2 regions of the Pseudoalteromonas sp. S3776 genome follow, and region 2 is predicted to be linked to the other one. Evidence: predicted binding sites of a transcription regulator. Region 2 holds the regulator's gene; the other holds the start of a gene.

Region 1 (4,432 bases), on a different contig from region 2:
CTGAGCGATGGTGGGACCAAGACGGAGAGTTTAAACCTCTTCACGAAATTAACCCATTACGATTAGACTTTGTAGCTAACAAAAGCCAAGGTTTATTTGAAAAAGAAACACTCGATGTAGGTTGTGGTGGCGGTATACTTAGTGAAAGCATGGCGCGCATGGGGGCAAACGTAACCGGTATAGACATGGGCCAAGAGCCACTCACCGTAGCCAAACTACACAGCCTAGAAACGGGTGTAAATGTTGACTATATAAAAGTACCTGCAGAGGAGTTTGCAAACCAGTTCCCTGCTCGCTTTGATGTAATAACTTGCATGGAGATGCTGGAGCACGTACCTGACCCTGCTTCTATTATTCATGCAGTAGCAAAGCTTGCCAAGCCTGGGGCTGATGTGTTTTTCTCAACTCTTAATAAAACACCTAAAGCATACTTGTTTGCTATTGTAGGTGCTGAAAAGCTACTGAAAATGGTGCCAGAAGGCACACACGACCACAACAAATTTATCAAACCTGCACAACTTATTGCATGGGCTGAGCAAGCTGGCTTAAAAGTACGCGCCAGTGCAGGTCTTAGCTATAACCCGCTTTCTAAGCAATATTCATTAAATACAGATGTAAGTGTTAATTATATACTTCACTTTGAGAAGTTAGCGTAATGGCTAGCTCTTCTACTCCAGTAACTCCTTTTGAGTACGATGCTTTTTTATTTGATTTAGATGGCACTTTACTTGATACAGCTGATGATTTAGGTGCAGCATTGAATGCTGTACTTAAAAGTGAAGGTGTTGCCCAAGTTGCACCTGAGGCGTACCGAAAAGCTGCTTCTAATGGCGCAGGTGCATTACTTGAGCTCGGCTTTAAAGAACAATGGGCCACGCAACCTCAAGCACAGCGGATAAAACAGCTAGTGAGTTACTATAGCCAAAACCTAGCTAAGCACACACACTGTTTTGAAGGCATAGAATCATTACTCATAGCCCTTGAGAACCAAGCTATAAAATGGGGGATAATGACCAATAAACCTGGGTTTTTAACCGATCCTTTAGTGGCAGCTATCCCCGCATTCAAAAATGCACATGTGGTGATCAGTGGCGATACGCTTACCGAAGCGAAACCGTCTCCTTTACCCTTATTACACTGTGCAAAACTGATGAACGTTGATCCTAAGCGTTGTTTATACGTAGGTGATGCACAACGTGATATACAAGCGGGTAAAGCTGCAGGTATGCATACCGCTACAGCGCTTTGGGGCTATATACCAAGTATTGAGGAGGCGTTGCGCTGGGAAGCCGACTTTAATTGGCGCAGCCCTATTGATGCTTTCAACCATATATAGTGCCATTGGTGTTATTAAACACTATATATTGTGATTTTGTTAGTTTTTATGCAAAGCTTGATGATAAAAAAAGCAGTCAAAATTTATTTTCAAAATGCGCAAATTTAGCTGATCATTAGTTGATTTTTAGCTATTTCAACTTAAATGATTGTTCAAAGGTGAGTGACTACTAACACAATTGCTTTATCCCAAAGTTATCCACAAATAGGGGCAATTATGTCCCTTGCAAATCAACTCAGACCACACTATCTTGTGATCTCTAAATTGAACAACACCAGATATTGTGGCCAAATGTTATTCAATTAAATTCGCCCATACGGTGAAACTTATAATAAATGAATACGTACCTTGCTTTAGCGAGGTATAGAACATTGGTCAAAATACTCAATTCCCAAGGAATACAGGCAAAGCTATGAACCAACAGTTATCTGTAAGCAAGCGTGACGGGCGTAAAGAGCCGCTAGATCTTGATAAGATCCATCGCGTTATTGAATGGGCCGCCGAAGGTTTAAACAACGTATCGGTTTCACAGGTTGAATTAAAGTCGCACATTCAATTTTACGACGGTATTCGTACAAAAGACATTCACGAAACCATCATTAAAGCAGCAGCCGATCAAATTTCAAAAGAGTCGCCTGACTACCAGTACTTAGCTGCCCGCTTAGCTGTATTCCACTTACGTAAAAAAGCGTATGGCCAGTTTGAGCCTCCACGTTTATTTGACCATGTTACAAAAATGGTTGAAGACAAACGCTACGATGCTCACTTACTTGTTGATTACACAGAGCAAGAGCTTGACGAGCTAGATGCGTATCTTGATCATTCGCGCGATCTTAACTTTAGCTACGCAGCCGTAAAGCAACTTGAAGGTAAATACCTGGTACAAAACCGCGTAACAGGTGAAATTTACGAAAGTGCTCAGTTTTTATATATTTTAGTGGCTGCGAGTTTATTCTCTGACTACCCGCGCGAAACACGTATTGATTACATCAAGCGTTTTTACGATGCTGTATCAACGTTTAAAATCTCTTTGCCTACACCCATTATGTCGGGTGTACGTACCCCTACTCGGCAATTTAGCTCATGTGTACTTATTGAATGTGGCGATAGCCTTGATTCAATCAATGCTACATCATCTGCGATTGTTAAATACGTATCACAACGTGCGGGTATTGGTATTAACGCCGGCCGTATTCGTGCGTTAGGTAGCCATATTCGTAACGGTGAAGCGTACCACACTGGTTGTATCCCTTTTTATAAGCACTTTCAAACAGCTGTTAAAAGCTGCTCGCAAGGTGGTGTTCGTGGCGGTGCAGCAACCTTATTCTATCCGCTTTGGCATTTAGAAGTAGAAAACCTGCTTGTACTTAAAAATAACCGTGGTGTTGATGATAACCGTGTTCGTCACTTAGATTACGGCGTACAGTTTAATAAACTAATGTATTCTCGTTTGATTAAAGACGATTATATCACGTTATTTAGCCCATCAGACGTACCAGGTCTTTACGATGCATTCTTTGAAGACCAAGATGAATTTGACGCACTATATATAAAATACGAGCAAGACGAGTCTATTCGTAAAAAGCGTATCAAAGCGATTGAGCTATTCTCAATGTTTGCGCAAGAGCGAGCCAGTACAGGTCGTATTTATTTACAAAACGTGGATCACTGTAACACTCACAGCCCGTTTATTTCTAAAGTTGCGCCAATTCGCCAATCTAACTTATGTTTAGAAATTGCATTGCCAACTAAGCCGTTAAATAACGTAAACGACGAAGAAGGCGAAATTGCCCTTTGTACGCTATCGGCATTTAACTTAGGTGCTATTGAGTCACTTGATGAACTTGAAGAGCTTGCGGAACTTGCAGTACGTGCACTTGATAATCTACTTGATTTCCAAGACTACCCAGTACCGGCTGCACGTAATGCCACAATGGGCCGCCGCACATTAGGAATAGGTGTAATTAACTACGCTTACTACTTAGCTAAAAATGGTAAACGCTACTCAGATGGCAGTGCTAATGCACTGACTCATAAAACGTTTGAAGCAATTCAATATTACTTAATGAAAGCATCAAACGAGCTTGCTAAAGAGCGTGGCGCGTGTCCTAAGTTTAACGAAACAACGTACTCTCAAGGTATTATGCCAACGGATACGTACAAACGTGACTTAGATAAAATTTGTGATGAGCCACTGCACTTAGATTGGGACTCATTACGTGCCAGCATTAAAGAGCACGGCATGCGTAACTCAACACTTAGCGCATTAATGCCTTCAGAAACATCGTCGCAAATCTCTAACGCGACTAACGGTATTGAGCCACCACGTGGTCACATTAGCGTTAAAGCAAGTAAAGACGGTATTTTAAAACAAGTAGTGCCAGAGTACGAACGCTTAAAAGATAACTACGAGCTGCTGTGGGATATTCCATCAAACGATGGTTACTTACAGTTAGTGGGCATAATGCAAAAGTTTATTGACCAAACTATTTCGGCCAATACAAATTATGATCCAAGTAAGTACGAAGGCGGTAAAGTACCTATGAAAGTCTTATTAAAAGACTTACTGGGTGCCTACAAATTGGGTGTTAAAACACTTTATTACCATAACACCCGCGATGGTGCATCAGATGCACAAGACGATACGCCAGAAGTCGAAGATGACGATTGTGCAGGCGGCGCGTGTAAAATTTAATAGATAAACTTAAAGCGGGCTCTTTGCCCGCTTTGTCCTGATAGTTTTAGTGATAGTTTTTGAGTGATAGACATGTCTTATACTACTTTTAGTCGTAACCATAATGATCAAATGCAAGAGCCAATGTTTTTTGGCCAAACCGTTAACGTTTCGCGTTACGATCAACAAAAATACCCTATTTTTGAGAAATTGATTGAAAAGCAACTTTCGTTTTTTTGGCGTCCAGAAGAAGTAGACGTAAGTAAAGACCGTTTAGATTTTCAAGCGTTACCAGAGCACGAAAAGCACATATTTTTAAGTAACTTAAAATACCAAACGCTGCTTGATAGTGTACAAGGCCGCTCACCAAATGTTGCCCTACTTCCTATTGTGTCTATTCCTGAACTAGAAACATGGATAGA
Region 2 (4,432 bases):
CAGTACTCTGTTGCGCGCGCATTACTCGTAATAGCGGTAATGGTGGCAATGCCATCAACATGACCAGAGACCAAGTGCCCCCCTAAACGCGAAACCGGCTGCATGGCTTTTTCTAGATTAACTGTTTGGCCAATATTATAATTTGCAAACCCAGTGAGGCTGATAGTTTCATTTGATAAGTCGGCACTAAAGCCATCAATGTGCTTATCGACTACGGTTAAGCATACACCGTTAGTGGCAATGCTATCACCTAGCTTTACATCGCTCATATCAAGGTTAGCGCTTTGAATGCGAATGGCTAAATCGCCTTGTTTTTTTTGTAATAGCGCAATTTTGCCTGTGGCTTCAATTATTCCAGTAAACATAGCCCTACTCTTTAAATTAAGTGGTTGGAATGTGTTTTATAGCGGTTATACGTAAGTCATCGCCTATTTTTACACACTCTGTAAACGTCAAATTAACGGTATTTTGCATATCTGTCAGCGGTGCAAAATTAACTAAGCTTTTTGCATCGCCCCCCATTAATTTTGGCGCTAGATAAAATATATATTCGTCTATTAAATTAAGCTCTGTCATTTTACCGGCAAGTGTAGCACCCACTTCTAAATAAACATGATTAAATTGCAATTTAGCAAGGTGCGCTAAAACAGACGTTAAATTAACTTTGTTATTGTGCTGTGGCACTTCAACATGCCTTACAAAATGTGGCCATTGCGCTGATTTATCAACCTTGGTAGTAAATATTATTATATCACTTTGAGTATTGAATAATGCCAACTCTGGTGTAAGCCTATTTTGCGAGTCAATGATAACACGCACAGGTTGGCGAAGAGGTAACTCGGTAGGTAAAGCCTCTGGGAGTTCGTTTAACCTTACATTAAGTTTAGCGTCATCCGTAATGACCGTATCGGCGCCGGTTAAAATAGCGCAACTTTGTGCTCGGTGTAACTGAACATCTTGTCGCGCAGCTGAGCCAGTAATCCACTTACTTTGTCCATTTTTAAGCGCAGTTTTACCATCAATACTAGCGGCCATTTTACACGTTACGTACGGCAGCCCCTGCTCCATACGCTTAAAAAACCCCAAATTAAGTGCGCGTGCTTGCTTCTCTAACAGCCCAAAAGCAACCTCAATACCAGCATCGCTAAGTATTTTAAGCCCCTTGCCTGCTACTTGCGGGTTAGTATCGACCATCGCAGCAATCACCTTTACTACACCTGCCGATTTTAAAGCTTCTGCGCAAGGAGGAGTCCGCCCGAAGTGACTACACGGTTCAAGCGTAACATAAGCTGTTGCGCCTTTTGCATTTTCACCTGCTACAGCAAGCGCATTAACCTCAGCATGTCCCTGCCCCGCTAATTGATGAAACCCTTCACCAACTATGTGGTTATCTTTAACTAAAACACACCCTACATTGGGGTTTGGAGTGGTTGTAAATCGCCCTTTTTTCGCAAGTTCGATGGCCCGCGCCATATACATTTCATCTTGTTCGGTAAACGGTATTTGGCTTTGCATTACTACTCCCCTAAACGGGCAATTTCTTCACCAAATTCGCGTATATCTTCAAACGAGCGATATACAGAGGCAAACCGCACGTAGGCGACTTTATCAAGCTTTTTAAGCGCCTCCATTATGCACTCCCCCACCAAGTGGCTCGATATTTCTCGCTCACCGGTAGCACGCAACTGCGATTTGATAATATTAACCACTTCATCTACTTGCTCAGTACTTACAGGGCGTTTTTCTAGGGCGCGATTAAGGCCATTTAGTAGCTTGTCTTCGTTAAATGGTTCTCGGCTACCGTCTTGTTTAATCACACGAGGCATAACTAACTCGGCGCCTTCAAAGGTAGTAAATCGCTCGTGACACTCGTTACATTCACGACGACGGCGAACTTGGTGGCCTCCGCCAACAAGGCGAGAATCAATAACTTTAGTATCTTTTGCGGTACAAAATGGGCAATGCATAACTAGGTACTTCCGTTTTAAACAAAAAAGGCCGCTATTTAGCGGCCTTTTATCTTAGCAAAAAAATAGGGCCTGTTGGCCTTTCAGGATTAAATTTGTTCTATCTAGGGGTGATTTGATCGCGGCGCGAGGTTTGTAACCTAGTGGGCTAAGTAAAAACCGAGCAAAGCTTCCGCGTCCTGCTCACGCCCCTTACCTACATCCATGTAGGCAACAAAGAGTAAATCGCCCCTAGGACGAACTCGAGGGCAGTGCATGTTTGGCATTTATGCTGCGTTATCGCCTATTTGTGTGGAGTAACCACACTACATAGACTCTGCCTTGCCTAAAAACCAAGCACACTACTGCAAATTAAATCTCGAAAGGTAAACAGGCCCCTTGTTGTGCTCTAAATTACTGCTGCTTATGCAATTAAGCGTATACAGGTAGTTTTGCACAAATTGCTTTAACTTTTTCTTTAACTTGCGCTTGTACTGACTCATCGTTGATATTGTCTAATACGTCACAAATCCAGCCAGCAAGTTCTTTCGATTCAGCTTCTTTAAAGCCACGACGTGTAATTGCAGGTGAACCAATACGTAAACCAGAAGTAACAAACGGTGAGCGAGGATCGTTTGGTACAGAGTTTTTGTTCACAGTAATGTTTGCATTACCAAGCGCTGCGTCTGCATCTTTACCTGTGATATCTTTATCGATTAAATCAAGTAAGAATAAGTGGTTTTCTGTTTTATCAGATACGATTTTGTAGCCGCGCTCTTGCATAACAGCAACCATAGCTTGTGCATTTTTAACAACTTGTGCTTGGTATGTTTTAAACTCTGGTTGTAGTGCTTCTTTAAATGCCACTGCTTTTGCAGCAATAATGTGGCATAAAGGACCACCCTGGCCACCTGGGAATACAGCGCTGTTAAGCTTTTTGTAAATTGCTTCGTCACCACATGCAGAAATAATTAAACCACCACGAGGGCCTGCTAATGTTTTGTGTGTTGTTGTTGTTACAACATGCGCGTGAGGTACTGGGCTTGGGTAAACACCCGCCGCAATTAAACCAGCAACGTGAGCCATATCAACGAATAAGTAAGCACCTACTTTATCAGCAATTTCACGGAATTTAGCCCAATCAACAATACCTGAGTATGCAGAAAAACCACCAATAATCATTTTTGGCTTATGCTCTAGTGCTAGCGCTTCTACCTGTGCGTAATCAATTTCGCCGGTTACTTCATCTAGCCCATATTGGATAGCATTATATAGCTTACCAGAGAAACTTACGTGTGAACCATGCGTTAAGTGACCACCATGAGCTAAGCTCATACCAAGTACAGTGTCACCGGCTTCTAATAACGCTAAAAAAACAGCGGCATTAGCTTGAGAGCCTGCATGAGGCTGAACGTTCGCATAGTCAGAACCAAATAACTCGTTCGCACGATCGATTGCAAGTTGCTCAACAACGTCTACGTGCTCACAACCGCCATAGTAACGTTTGCCCGGGTAACCTTCTGCGTATTTGTTTGTAAGCTGTGAACCCTGCGCTTCTAGTACGCGTGGGCTACAGTAGTTCTCTGATGCAATTAATTCAATGTGCTCTTCTTGGCGAGCAGTTTCTTTGTTTATCGCGTCAAATAACTCTGGATCAAAATCCGAAATATTCATGCTACGTTCTAACATTGGGGTCTCCTAGGGCAACGTGTATGGTGTTTTTTAGAGGCTTTATTGTACGCTTTAAACAACGCTTTGCCTACGCTCTTAAGTTGAGGATATTTAAACAGGGATTGAATCTATTTCACAGCATTTTTAAGATGATATTTTTTTATAAATTCATTAATAATTTAAATGACTTTTAATTTTTACATTTAATTAGTTAATGACAGTAGTTTTATAGACTGCATTTAAAACACAAAAAAAGCGGCCAAAGCCGCTTTTTTAACACTAAGTTAGTTAGCCCAACTTAGTGAGTATTTCATTACGTAACGCGTCGTAATCGGCGTTAATGTCCTTTGCTAAACAAGGTTTTGCAAGTGCGTCGCTCAGTGGTTTTGGCATCTCAAGTTCAATATTTAGAATCTCTTCTACGCTTTCTTTAAACTTAGCTGGGTGAGCAGTTGCTAAAAAGATACCTGCTGCGCCGGGTGCTTTATTCTCTACAAGACCTTGGTATGCAATAGCGGTATGGGGCTCTGCAACATAACCAGTTTGTTGAATATTTTTCATCACTGCTTGCGTATTTTCTTCGCTCACGCTGGTTGAGTAAAAATTATCGTAGCTAAACCAGTTATTATCTAACATTGTTTGCACACGTGGCCAGTTATTTGGCTTGCTCACATCCATCGCATTTGAAAGCGACTCAAGTGTGGCATTTGGCGCCCAATTTTTATCAAGCATGTAACGTGGCACGGTATCGTTTTGGTTCGTCGTTGCGCTTAGTTTACCCACCGGCAAACCGATTACAGCACCAATCATGGCGG

Evidence for each region. Region 2 encodes NrdR, which represses ribonucleotide reductase genes. Its sites were predicted from a motif close to AAACACNANATNTNGTGTTT; they were not measured.
Region 1: the regulator NrdR is predicted to act here: its motif matches at 1,606-1,625, upstream of nrdA (class 1a ribonucleoside-diphosphate reductase subunit alpha).

The regions. Positions count from the first base shown of each region.
Region 1 covers NZ_PNCU01000032.1:40,428-44,859, reverse strand. The annotation lists gene ubiG (bifunctional 2-polyprenyl-6-hydroxyphenol methylase/3-demethylubiquinol 3-O-methyltransferase UbiG) at 1-656, shown strand, start outside; gene CWC16_RS13315 (HAD family hydrolase) at 656-1,336, shown strand; gene nrdA (class 1a ribonucleoside-diphosphate reductase subunit alpha) at 1,749-4,031, shown strand; gene nrdB (class Ia ribonucleoside-diphosphate reductase subunit beta) at 4,104-4,432, shown strand, end outside.
Region 2 covers NZ_PNCU01000011.1:45,940-50,371, reverse strand. The annotation lists gene CWC16_RS06300 (riboflavin synthase) at 1-365, opposite strand, end outside; gene ribD (bifunctional diaminohydroxyphosphoribosylaminopyrimidine deaminase/5-amino-6-(5-phosphoribosylamino)uracil reductase RibD) at 382-1,515, opposite strand; gene nrdR (transcriptional regulator NrdR) at 1,518-1,967, opposite strand; gene glyA (serine hydroxymethyltransferase) at 2,379-3,635, opposite strand; gene thrC (threonine synthase) at 3,906-4,432, opposite strand, start outside.